DNA from 3 places in the Allochromatium vinosum DSM 180 genome. Region 3 is predicted to be linked to each of the others. Evidence: predicted binding sites of a transcription regulator. Region 3 holds the regulator's gene; each other region holds the start of a gene.

Region 1 (4,403 bases), 850 kb from region 3:
CGATCGTCCGTCGCGTAGCGGCGGCGGTGGCTCGCGCTGGTAACAGCCGGGTCCGGCTCAGGCTGGACGACTGAAAAAGCCGCACTCGCCGGATGGTCTTGGACCGACGGCGGGTGCGGCTTTTTTGCGTCTGATACCTGGCTGGTTTGCAATCGGCGAAACAAGCGTGCGGCGAGTGAATCACGTGATTCACTCGCCTGTTCAGTGCCCTCTATATTCAGGCGGCGGCCATCATCGCCCGCACGTCCGCCTCGACCTCGCCGATCGGCTTGATGTCGAAGTTTTCGATCAGCACCTTGGCGACGTTCGGCGACAGGAAGGCCGGCAGGGTCGGCCCGAGCCGGATGTGCTTCACGCCCAGATGCAAGAGCGCCAGCAGCACGATGATCGCCTTCTGTTCGTACCAGGCGATGTCGTAGGAGATCGGCAGCTCGTTGATGTCGTCGAGTCCGAACGCCTCCTTGAGCTTCAAGGCGATATAGGCCAGCGAATAGGAGTCGTTGCACTGTCCGGCGTCGAGCAGGCGCGGGATGCCGCCGATGTCACCGAGATCGAGCTTGTTGTAGCGATACTTGGCACAGCCGGCGGTGAGGATCACGGCCTCCTTGGGCAGCGCCTTGGCCACATCGGTGTAATAGGAGCGCTGCTTGTGACGCCCGTCGCAGCCGCCCATGACGACGAAGCGCTTGATGGCGCCGGACTTGACGGCGTCGATCACCTTGTCGGCCAGCGCCATCACCTGCGCATGGGCGAAGCCGCCGACGATCTCGCCCTGCTCCAGTTCGGTCGGGGGCGCGCAGGTCTTGGCGCGCTCGATCAGCGGCGAGAAGTCCTTGACCCCACCCTCGGGACGGTCGGCGATGTGCATGGCACCCGGCCAGCCGGCCTGTCCGGTGGTGAAGATCCGATCGCGATAGCTGTCCTTGACCGGGGTGATGCAGTTGGTGGTCATCAGGATCGGGCCGTTGAAGGCCGCGAACTCCTTGTCCTGCTCCCACCAGGCGCCGCCATAGTTGCCGACGAAGTGCGCGTACTTCTTGAACGCCGGATAGTAGTGCGCCGGCAGCATCTCGCTGTGGGTGTAGACGTCGATGCCGGTGCCCTCGGTCTGCTTGAGCAGCTCCTCCATGTCCTTGAGGTCGTGACCCGAGATGAGGATGCCGGGATTGTGGCGCACACCGAGATTGACTGTGGTGATCTCGGGGTGGCCGTAGGTCGTGGTATTGGCCTCGTCGAGCAGCGCCATGGCGGTCACGCCGAACTCGCCGCACTTGAGCACCCAGCCGATCAGCGCTTGGATGTCGGATTCGGTCAGGCTGGCGGCCAGGGCGGAAACCATGAAGTCATAGATCTCGGCCTTCTCGAAACCGAGCACGGCGGCATGATCGGCGTAGGCGGCCATGCCTTTGAGACCATAGACCAGGAGTTCATGCAACGAGCGCACGTCCTCGTTGGTTTGCGACAGCACGCCGACGACCAGCGCCTTGGCCTCGTATTGATCGGGGGTGCCGGTCCAGTTGACGGCATCCAGATCACTGGAATAGCCAATGGTGGCCTTGAGCGCATCGCGGCGGGCGATGATGGCCTGGATTCTCGCTTCCAGGCGCGCATCGTCGAAATTGGCGTTGGTGATGGTCACGAACAGCGCTTCGGCGACGAAACGCCCCACACCCGGATCGGGCGTGCCCTGCCTGGCCGCGTCCTCGGCGACGACCGCCAGTCCCTTGAGCAGATAGACCAGCAGATCCTGCAAATGGGCGGTCTTGGAATGCTTGCCGCAGACACCCTTGGTGGTGCAGCCAAAACCCTTGGATGCTTCTTCGCACTGGAAACAGAACATACTCATGGCAGACTCGCTCTCGCTTCGGATCAACAGGATCGTTCGATGGCGCGAGCATGTCATCTCGCGACATCGGACGACTTGATGTGAGTCAAGCGGCGAGCGCCAGGAGGAGGCAATGCTGCACAGCCCCCCTGGATCGCCAGACGATACGGGGCAAGGGCCAAAGCCTGTCGCAGACTGTCAGAGATGCGCTCCTAACAATTGGATAGCCACCGCTCCAACAGTGGCCGCAGAAAGCGCCCGGTATGGGACCGCTCGTCGCTGGCGATGGTCTCGGGCGTACCGACCGCGACCACCTGCCCGCCCCGGTCGCCCCCCTCCGGCCCCAGATCGATGATCCAGTCGGCGGTCTTGATGACGTCGAGATTGTGCTCGATCACCACCACGGTGTTGCCCTGGTCGCGCAGTCGATGCAGCACTTCGAGCAGATGCTTGACGTCGTGGAAGTGCAGCCCGGTGGTCGGCTCGTCGAGGATGTAGAGGGTGCGCCCGGTGTCGCGCTTGGAGAGTTCGCGGCTGAGCTTGACGCGCTGCGCCTCGCCGCCCGAGAGCGTGGTCGCGCTCTGGCCGAGCTGGACATAGGACAGACCCACGTCCATCAGCGTCTGGAGCTTGCGCGCGATCACCGGCACCGGGGCGAAGAAGTCGAGCGCCTCCTCGACGGTCAGATTCAGCACCTCGTCGATGGATTTGCCTTTGTAGCGGATCTCCAGCGTCTCGCGGTTGTAGCGCCGCCCGCGACAGACCTCGCACTGCACATGCACGTCGGGCAGGAAGTGCATCTCGACCCGGATCACGCCGTCGCCCTTGCACGCCTCGCAACGCCCGCCCTTGACGTTGAAGCTGAAGCGCCCGGCGTCATAGCCGCGCGAGCGTGCCTCGGGGACGGCGGCGAACAGGTCGCGCACCTGGTTGAACAGCCCGGTGTAGGTCGCCGGATTGGAGCGCGGCGTGCGGCCGATGGGACTCTGATCGATGTCGACCACCTTGTCGAACTGCTCCAGTCCCTCGATGGCCGTATGTGGCGCGGGCGTGAGGCTGGCGCCGTTGAAGTGACGCGCGACCACCGGAAACAGGGTGTCGTTGATCAGGGTCGACTTGCCTGAGCCCGAGACGCCGGTGATGCAGCAGAGCGTACCGACGGGGATCGAGACATCGATCGCGCGCAGGTTGTGACCGCTCGCCCCCAGGATGCGCAACTGGCGTGCGGGGTCGTTGGGCGTGCGCCGGGCGGGGATCTCGATGCGCAGCTCGCCGGACAGATAGCGTCCGGTCAATGAGGCCGGGTTGGAGGCGATCTCATCCGCCGTGCCCTGAGCGACAATCTCGCCGCCATGCGCGCCGGCGCCCGGTCCCAGATCCACCACCCAGTCGGCGGTGCGGATCGCCTCCTCGTCGTGCTCGACCACGATCACGGTGTTGCCCAGGTCGCGCAGATGGGTGAGCGTCTTCAGGAGCCGCGCATTGTCGCGCTGGTGCAGTCCGATCGAGGGTTCGTCGAGGATGTACATGACCCCGACCAGCCCGGCCCCGATCTGGCTGGCGAGCCGGATGCGCTGGGCCTCACCGCCCGAGAGCGTCTCAGCGCTGCGTTCGAGCGTCAAATAGTCGAGTCCGACGTCGACCAGGAAGCGCAACCGGGTGGCGATCTCGGTGATGACCGGGGCGCCGATCGCGCCACGCTGGCCCGGCAGTTCCAATGTCTCGAACAGACGCAGCGACTCGCCGACCGGCAGGCCCGAGATCGCCGGCAGGTTGTGCCCGCCGATGAACACATGACGCGCGGCTTCGTTCAGGCGCGTGCCCCGGCAGGCCGGACAGGGTCGCTGCGAGAGATAGCGCGCCAGCTCTTCGCGCACCGTGTTGGACTCGGTCTCGCGATAGCGCCGTTCCATGTTGCGCAGGATGCCCTCGAACACCTGCGGCTTGGGACTGCCCTTGGCGTGCGGCAGCTTGAGCCGGATCTTCTCGTCGCCGCTGCCGTAGAGGACCACGGCGCGCACCGGCTCGGGCAGTTCGATCCAGGGGATCTCGACATCGAAGCCATAATGCTCGCCGAGCGAGCGGATCAGTTGGAAGTAATAGGCGTTGCGCCGATCCCAGCCGCGCACCGCGCCGCCGGCCAGACTCAGTTCCGGATGCATCACCACCTTGCCGGGATCAAAGAAGGGCTCCACGCCCAGCCCGTCGCAGGTCGGACAGGCGCCGGCCGGATTGTTGAACGAGAACAGACGCGGCTCCAGCTCCGGCAGACTGTAGCCGCAGAGCGGACAGGCGAATTTGGACGAAAAGGTCAGCTCGGGACGCTCGGGTTCATCAATCCAGCCGACCTGGACGAGGCCGCCGGAGAGGTTGAGCGCGGTCTCGAACGATTCGGCCAGACGCAGCGCCAGATCGGCGCGCACCCGGAAGCGGTCGACGACGACCGCGATGTCGTGCTTCTTCTTCGGGTCCAGCTCGGGCGGCGCGTCCAGCTCATACAAGTGCCCATCGATGCGGGCGCGCACGAAACCCTGGGCGTGCAGCTCACCGAGCAGGCGCTGATACTCGCCCTTGCGCG
Region 2 (4,403 bases), 1.2 Mb from region 3:
GCGTCGATTCGAGATGAATCCGGCGCGGATGGAGACAGACCCCAGGCAGTGAGCCGCGCTCCCGTGGACGCGGACCGATTAGGAGTCCATCGCTACCGATGACGAAAACAGTCTCTCTCCGTGAGGCCTGGTCCGGCGAGGCCAATTGCCTCAATTGCGCGCTACGGACCTCGGTGCTCTTCTCCGGCCTGCAGGAAGCGGACTTCGAACACATCCATGAGCCGATCGATCAGTTCACGCTCAAGCCGGGCGCGCATCTCTATCTGGCGGGCGACACAGGCGAGTACCTGTTCACCATCCGTTCCGGGATGCTGAAGCTGGTTCAATATCTGCCGGACGGCAGCCAGCGCATCGTTCGCGTCGCCCGCTCCACCGATGTGCTGGGTCTGGAGTCACTGCTCGACGATCGCTATCAGCACGACGCCATCGCGCTGCATCCCACTGAGGTCTGTCGTTTCCCGGCGCGTCTGGTGCGCGAACTCGGGCGCGTCAACCCGACCCTGCACCACGAGCTCATGGCCCGCTGGCAGCGCGCCCTGACCGAGGCCGATGCCTGGCTGACCGAACTCTCGACCGGCTCGGCGCGCCAGCGCGTGGCCCGACTGCTGCTGCGTCTGGTGCGCGACCGCGAGACCAGCGAGTGCCCGCTCTTCAGCCGTGAGGACATGGGCGCCATGCTCGGCGTCACCACCGAGACGGCCAGCCGCACCATCGCCGAGTTCAAGCGTCAGGGGCTGCTGGTGGAGACGGCGCCCAATCTCTTCCTGCTCGACATCCCCAATCTGCGACGGCTGGCGGAGGATTGAGGCGAGGCGTGCTCGCCGGTCCGCTGAGTTTGACTAATTTCAATGCGTTGCGCCTGATCTCAAGGTTACGCTTGCGCCATTCCGTCGCCCATGGCCAGGATCTCCACGCCCGATGAAAACATCACTCTCATTCGCCGAATATCCCATCTACTCACTGGAGATCGGGCGCGAGGAGACGCCATTCGATTCGGTCGAGGCCATCTGCGGCTATTTCCGCGCCTGCATCGAGTCGCATCGTAGCGCGGTCTTCATCGCCGAGTTCGACCACTACGCTCATACCCAGTCACTGCCCGAAGGACACATCGGCGAGGGCATCCGCGCGGCCAGGAATCTGGTGTTCTGCTTCGGCATCTCGCTGCCAAAGCCCGAACTGCTGGCCTGCCGACCGCGTTCGATCGGGATCGCCGAGACGGATCAGGGGTTTCTGATCACCTTCATGGAAACGCCCATGCCGGTGGCCAACGCCGTCATGGAGGACTGGGCCATGGGTTTGTGCAAGAGCCAGTGCGAAGCGGCCTGAGCGCGACGCGATATCCTCCATCCATCAACTTCGGAAACCAGTATGCGCATCGCCGTCACCAGTCAGAATTTCCGCACCATCACCGGACATGCCGGTAAGACCCGGCGCTTTCTCATCCTGGAGGCCGATGGCCAGGGCGAACCGGTCGAGGTCGAGCGCCTGGATCTGCCCGCCGGCTTGTCACTGCACGATCATCACGGCGACGACCATCCGCTGTTCACACTCGGACTCGATGCCATCCTGACCCAGAGCGCCGGCCAGGGGTTCCGGACCCGTCTGGCCCGCCACGGCATCGCCGTCCATGCCACCAGCGCCACGGATCCCATGAGCGCCGCAGCCGATCTCGCCGCCGGTCGAACGCTTGCGACACCGGCTCCGCACGACGACGATCACGCCCACGGACACGGCCATGGCCACGCCTCCAGCACGGAACGCGCTCAGGTTCGACTCCAGGTCGGGTCTCTGAAGTAAATCCGCTCACCCGCCCCCACATCCGCGTAAAGCGGCCCCGTCGAGCGACAACCTGACTCAGATCATTTCCGATAAGCGCGATCCGGTTTAGTCTCTTGCCGCTGGCGCGGCTCGCCGAGGATCTCCCGACCCGGCGAGCCAAGTGCCGAGGTAGCAACCCTCCGTGACACCTGGTCCCGGACTTCAGGAGACTCGCTCATGCTCGACAGTACCATGGTCGAACTCTCGCGATGGCAATTCGCCATCACGGCGATGTACCACTTTCTCTTCGTTCCACTGACGCTCGGACTCTCCTGGATCCTGGTGATCATGGAGAGCGTCTATGTCATGACCGGCCGCGAGATCTACCGGGACATGACCAAGTTCTGGGGCAAGCTCTTCGGCATCAACTTCGCCCTGGGTGTCACCACCGGCCTGACCATGGAGTTTCAGTTCGGGACCAACTGGGCCTATTACAGCCACTACGTCGGCGATGTCTTCGGCGCGCCCCTGGCCATTGAGGGTCTGATGGCCTTCTTCCTGGAGTCGACCTTCATCGGACTGTTCTTCCTTGGCTGGGAGCGGCTCTCCAAGCGCCAGCATCTGACCGTCACCTTCCTGACCGCGCTCGGCTCCAACCTCTCGGCGCTGTGGATCCTGGTCGCCAACGGCTGGATGCAGAATCCGGTCGGCTCGGAGTTCAGCTACGAGACCATGCGCATGGAGATGACCAGCTTCACCGAGCTGCTGCTCAATCCGGTCGCTCAGGTCAAGTTCGTGCACACGGTTGCCGCCGGCTATGTGACCGCCTCCATGTTCGTGCTCGGCATCAGCGCCTGGTACATGCTCAAGGGACGGGATCTGGCCTTCGCCAAGCGATCCTTCTCGGTCGCGGTCGGCTTCGGTCTGGCCTCCATCCTCTCGGTCATCCTGCTCGGCGACGAGTCCGGCTACGAGGTCGGCGACGTACAGAAGGTGAAGCTCGCCGCGATCGAGGCCGAATGGCACACCGAACCGGCCCCCGCCGCCTTCACGATCTACGGCAACCCGAGCAACGAGGACGAGGAAACGCACAACGCGGTCAAGGTGCCCTGGCTGCTGGGACTCATCGCCACCCGTTCGCTCGACACCGAGGTAGCGGGGCTGAAGGATCTGATGCGCGAGCACGAGGTGCGCATCCGCAGCGGCATGATCGCCTATCAGTATCTGGAGCGTCTGCGTGGTGGCGAGGACACGCCCGGCAACCGCGCCGTCTTCGAGGAACACAAGAAAGACCTCGGCTATGGCCTGCTGCTCAAGCGCTATACCGAGAATCCGGCCGAGGCGACCGAGGAGCAGATCCAGCTGGCGGTCAAGGACTCCATCCCCGAAGTCGCTCCCTTGTTCTGGACCTTCAGGATCATGGTCGGGGCTGGGGTCTGGATGCTGGTGCTGCTGGTGCTGGGTTTTTACTTCAACGCCAAGCGCGTCATCGAGGAGAAACGCTGGTTGCTGCGACTTTTTCTCTACAGCATCCCGGCGCCCTGGATCGCGGCCGAGACCGGCTGGTTCGTCGCCGAGTTCGGGCGACAGCCCTGGGCCATCGGCGAGGTGCTGCCGACCTCGATCGCCGTCTCCAGCCTGACGGCCAACGACATCCTCATCAGCCTCTCGGGCTTCATCCTCTTCTATACCCTGCTGTTCATCATCGAGATGTATCTGATGTTCAAGTTCGCGCGCCTGGGGCCGAGTTCGCTGCACACCGGCCGCTATCATCACGAGCGCGACACCGGCCACGCAGGCGGCATGACCCCGGCCACGGCTCCGCAGAAACCGCTCGATTAGGAGGGAGACTCGATCATGATCCTCGACTATGAAACGCTGAAGTTTGTCTGGTGGGTGTTGGTCGGTGTGCTCTTCATCGGCTTCGCCGTCACCGACGGGCTGGACATGGGCGTCGGCGCCCTGCTGCCCTTCCTCGGTCAGAACGACGAGGAGCGGCGCGTCATCATCAACACCGTCGGCCCGCACTGGGACGGCAATCAGGTGTGGCTGATCACGGCCGGCGGGGCCATCTTCGCCGCCTGGCCGCTGGTCTATGCCACGGCCTTCTCGGGCTTCTACTTCGCGATGCTGCTGGCGTTGTTCGCGCTCTTCTTCCGGCCGGTCGGGTTCGATTACCGCAGCAAGATCGCCGATCCGCGCTGGCGCAATGCCTGGGACTGGGGGCTGTTCGTCGGCGGCGCGGTGCCGGCGCTGGTGTTCGGCATCGCCTTCGGCAACCTGCTCCAGGGCGTGCCCTTCCATCTCGACGACCTGCTGCGGCCTTACTACAGCGGCAGCTTCTTCGGGCTGCTCAATCCGTTCGCGCTGCTGGCCGGGCTGATCAGTCTCGGGATGCTGGTCATGCACGGGGCCATCTGGCTGCAACTGCGCACCGCCGAGCCGATCTCGGGTCGGGCCAAGGTGGTCGCGAAGAAGGCGGGACTGGCGACCATCGTCGCCTTCGCGCTGGCCGGGGTATGGCTGACGATCGGCGTGGACGGCTACACGGTGGTCTCGATGCCGGCGCTGGATGCCGTGCCCAATCCGCTGACCAAGGAGGTGGTACGCGACGGTGGCGCCTGGCTGGCCAACTACGCCGCTCA
Region 3 (4,403 bases):
GCGACAGAGAAAGGCCGGGGTCTGGAGCACGTCGACCACGGCGGCGACCTCAGCGAGCGGCGTGTCCTCGTGCACATCGGTCAGCACTGGCACACCGATGGTCGCGCGCACCGACTCCAGAATCCGCAAACCCTCCTCCAGGCCCGGCCCGCGAAAGCTCGCGCCCGAGGAACGGTTGGCCTTGTCGAACGAGGATTTGTAGATGAAGGAAATGCCGAGCGCCTCGGTCAGCTCCTTCAGCGCCCCGGCGGTCTCCTGTGCCAGCGTCTCGCTCTCGATGACACAGGGTCCGGCGATCAGAAACAGCGGCCGGTCGAGACCGACCTCGAAACCGGCCAGCGGCATCATGCGGCGGGTTCTCCGTTGAACTGACGCTGTACCAGGGCCGCGCGCACGAAGCCCTCGAACAGCGGATGCCCATCGCGCGGGGTCGAGGTGAACTCGGGATGGAACTGACAGGCGATGAACCAGGGATGATCCGGGATCTCGATGATCTCGACCAGCCGGTTGTCGAGCGACCAGCCCGAGAAGCGCATCCCGGCATCCTTCAGGGTGTCGAGATAGGCGTTGTTGAACTCATAGCGGTGGCGATGGCGCTCGCGCACCTGCGGCTGACCATAGACCGAGCGCGCCAGACTGCCCGGCTCCAGCCGGCAGTTCTGACCGCCGAGCCGCATGGTGCCGCCCAGATCGTCGCTCTCCGAACGGGTCTCGATCCGCCCCTGCTCATCGCGCCACTGAGTGATGAGCGCGATGACCGGATGCGGGGTCTGGCGGTCGAACTCGGTGCTGTGCGCGCCCTCCAGATCCGCCATGTGACGCGCATATTCGATCACCGCCACCTGCATCCCGAGACAGATGCCGAGATAGGGCACGCGCTGCTCGCGCGCATAGCGCACGGCCATGACCTTGCCTTCGACCCCGCGCTCGCCGAATCCACCCGGCACCAGGATGGCATCGAGCCCGTCGAGACAGTCGGTGCCCTCGCGCTCGATGACCTCGGAGTCGACATAGACGATCTCGACCTTGGTGTTGGTGTGCACGCCGGCGTGCGCGAGCGCCTCCGACAGCGACTTATAGGCCTCGGTCAGGTTCATGTACTTACCGACCATGCCGATGCGTACCGACTGCTCGGGATGATCGAAGCCGTCCATCACCCGATCCCATTCGGCGAGATCCGCCTCCGGCACATCGAGATGGAACTGGCGCACCACCAGCTCGTCGAGGCTCTGAGCATGGAGCAGGCGCGGGATGCGGTAGATGTTGTCGGCGTCGATGGCCGAGATGACCGCCTTCTCCGACACATTGGTGAAGAGCGCGATCTTGCGCCGCTCCTCGTCCGGCAGCAGCTTCTCGGCGCGGCACAGCAGGATGTCGGGTTGGATGCCGATGGAGCGCAGCTCCTTGACCGAGTGCTGGGTCGGCTTGGTCTTGATCTCGCCGGCGGTGCGGATGTGCGGCACCAGGGTCAGATGCATGAACAGCGAGTTCTCCGGCCCCTCCTCCACCCGCATCTGACGGATGGCCTCCAGGAACGGCAGCGACTCGATGTCGCCCACGGTGCCGCCGATCTCGACCATGGCGATGTCGGCACCCTCGGCGCCGAGCCGGATGCTGGCCTTGATCTCGTCGGTGATGTGCGGGATGACCTGCACCGTGCGCCCGAGATAGTCGCCCCGGCGCTCCTTGCGGATCACGCTCTCGTAGATCTGGCCGGTGGTGAAGTTGTTGTTACGCCCCATGCGTGTACGCAGGAAGCGTTCGTAGTGGCCCAGATCCAGGTCGGTCTCGGCGCCGTCGTCGGTGACATAGACCTCGCCGTGCTGGAAGGGGCTCATGGTGCCCGGATCGACGTTGATGTAGGGATCGAGCTTGATCATGGTGACGCGCAGACCGCGCGCCTCCAGCAACGCCGCCAGCGAGGCCGATGCAATGCCTTTGCCCAGCGATGAAACCACACCGCCGGTGATGAAGATGAACTTTGTCATAGTGAATGGGAGCCGAGGGAGGGTCGAGGGAGTCGGGAATCGTGACTCGGATGCCTGGACAAACTACCAAAATCGCCGCACCGGCTCAATCCGATCCTGCATGGCGTGGTTTGTTGCAGGCGCCTCGGACGCTTTGGCGGAGTCGCGCATCCGGAACGACCTGAAACCAAAAGTGTAAGAAAACATAAGCACTTGAGTTTCAGAGGGGAACGGGTTAAAAAACGCCGGCACTTGATCTAGATCAAAAACAAAATCATATAGCCCCAACATCGGGCCATGATGAGGAATGAGGGCGGAAGTCTTGAATCAGAGTACAGTGATCTCGATCGAATCCATCCGCGTGGCGTGCCGCCACTGCACCCTCTCCTCGCTCTGCCTGCCCATGGGACTGACGCCCGAGGACGTCGAACGTCTCGACGACATCGTCAAGCGCGCACGGCCACTGCATCGCGGTGACATCCTGTTTCGCGAGGGCGACCGTTTCCGCTCGCTGTTCGTCGTCAAGACCGGCTCGCTCAAGACCTTCGCCCCGAGCAGCGAGGGTGGAGAACAGGTGCTCAGCTTCCATCTGCCCGGTGAGATCCTCGGCTTGGACGCCATCGACAAGGGCGAGCACGCCTGCTCGGCCAGCGCCCTGGAGACCTCGGCCATCTGCGAGATCCCCTTCGGGCGGCTGGAGGAGCTGACCGCGATCATCCCCAGCCTCCAGCACCAGATGTACCGGCTGCTCAGCAAGGAGATCGGCCAGGACACCGACATGCTGCTCCTGCTCGGCAAGAAGAACGCCGAGGAGCGGCTCGCCGCCTTTCTGCTCAGCTTCTCGCAGCGCCTGCACAAACGCGGACTCTCGGCGACTGACTTTCACCTGAGCATGTCCAGGCACGAAATCGGCAACTATCTGGGGCTGGCCGTCGAGACCGTCAGCCGTCTCTTCACCCGTTTCCAGGACGACGGCCTGGTGCGCGTCGAGCGCAAGCACATCGAACTGCTCGATCTCCAGGGACTCGAAGAGATCCTCGGCGGTGTCGGCCCAGGACGACGCCAGCCCCAACGTCAACATCACACCTGATCAATCCGTCCCGCCGAGCCAGACACAACCGCCGCTCGCCTTCCAGATCGCGTCCAGCCGCACGCGATGCGCCTCCAGCTCAGTCTGGGTCGCCCGCACCACCCGCAGGCGCGGGCGTTCGGGGTCGAGGCGACCGCGATGCACCGGACCCTCGCCCACGCCCGAGCCGTTCATTCCCTCGCCACCGAGATACAGCGAGACCTGCCCGCCGGTCATCGCCAGATAGACATCGGCCAGGATCTCGGCGTCGAGCAGCGCTCCGTGCAGCGTGCGGTGCGAGTTGTCGATCGCATAGCGCTTGCAGAGCGCGTCGAGTCCGTTGCGCTGGCCCGGATGGAGCTTGCGCGCCATCAGCAGGCTGTCGGTCACGGTGCAGAGATCGGCGATGCGCGGAGCCTCGGCGCCGCGCCACAGGCCGAACTCGTGATCGAGGAAGCCGACGTCGAAGGCGGCGTTGTGGATGATGAGTTCAGCGCCGCGCAGATATTCGACCAGCCGCTCGGCACGCTCGGCGAAGCGCGGCTTGTCGGCGAGGAAGGCGTTGCTGATGCCGTGCACGGCCTCGGCCTCGGCGTCGATCTGGCGCTCGGGGTTGAGATATTCGTGGAAGTTGCGTCCGGTCGGGCGGCGGTCGACCAGCTCGACGCAGCCGATCTCGATGATCCGGTGGCCCTCGCGCGGCTCAAGACCCGTGGTTTCGGTATCCAGGACGATCTGACGCATCGTCAGCGTCCTCCTGTGGTTGGAACGCCCAGATTGGCGAGCCAGTCGGCGCGCTCGTTCTCGGCGTGCCCGGCGTGGCCCTTGACCCAGCGCCAGCTCACCTCGTGCTGGCCGAGCGCCCGGTCCAGACGCTCCCAGAGATCGCGGTTCTTGACCGGCTGACGATCGGCGGTGCGCCAGCCGTTGCGCTTCCAGCGCGGCATCCATTCGCCCACTCCGCGCTTGACGTATTGCGAGTCGGTGGTGATCCGGATCGGGGTCGGGCGCTTGAGCGCTTCGAGCGCCATGATCACGGCCATCAGCTCCATGCGGTTGTTGGTGGTCTCGCGCTCACCGCCGTGCAGTTCCTTCTCGACCTCGCCCCAGCGCAGCAGCACGCCCCAGCCGCCTGGGCCGGGGTTGCCCTTGCAGGCGCCGTCGGTGAAGGCTTCGACACAGTCAGACATGCCCGGTTCCTCGGGTGGTGGGACGCACGGCGCCGCCCGGCAGCAGAGCGTGGCGGCTGGTGCGATAGGGTTTGAGCGGGGTCAGGGTCGCCACGCGCTTGACGGCGCGAATGACATAGAGGCCGCCGAACAGCGGCCAGAACCGGCGACCGAGCGATTCGATGGTCGCACAGCGCG

What was found. The regulator FNR, encoded in region 3, switches genes on or off when oxygen is low (the NO sensors DNR and NnrR bind a similar motif). The targets are predictions, from matches to a motif close to TTGATNTANATCAA.
Region 1: the regulator FNR is predicted to act here: its motif matches at 1,922-1,935, upstream of hcp (hydroxylamine reductase).
Region 2: the regulator FNR is predicted to act here: its motif matches at 1,850-1,863, upstream of ALVIN_RS12480 (cytochrome ubiquinol oxidase subunit I).

What each region holds. Positions count from the first base shown of each region.
Region 1 covers NC_013851.1:3,128,807-3,133,209, forward strand. The annotation lists gene ALVIN_RS13825 (RNA recognition motif domain-containing protein) at 1-43, shown strand, start outside; gene hcp (hydroxylamine reductase) at 218-1,846, opposite strand; gene uvrA (excinuclease ABC subunit UvrA) at 2,038-4,403, opposite strand, start outside.
Region 2 covers NC_013851.1:2,824,507-2,828,909, forward strand. The annotation lists gene ALVIN_RS12465 (Crp/Fnr family transcriptional regulator) at 99-806, shown strand; gene ALVIN_RS12470 (DUF6858 family protein) at 919-1,326, shown strand; gene ALVIN_RS12475 (NifB/NifX family molybdenum-iron cluster-binding protein) at 1,369-1,797, shown strand; gene ALVIN_RS12480 (cytochrome ubiquinol oxidase subunit I) at 1,996-3,600, shown strand; gene cydB (cytochrome d ubiquinol oxidase subunit II) at 3,616-4,403, shown strand, end outside.
Region 3 covers NC_013851.1:448,704-453,106, reverse strand. The annotation lists gene kdsA (3-deoxy-8-phosphooctulonate synthase) at 1-348, opposite strand, end outside; gene ALVIN_RS01935 (CTP synthase) at 345-1,988, opposite strand; gene fnr (fumarate/nitrate reduction transcriptional regulator Fnr) at 2,290-3,057, shown strand; gene dnaQ (DNA polymerase III subunit epsilon) at 3,058-3,780, opposite strand; gene rnhA (ribonuclease HI) at 3,783-4,226, opposite strand; gene ALVIN_RS01910 (class I SAM-dependent methyltransferase) at 4,219-4,403, opposite strand, start outside.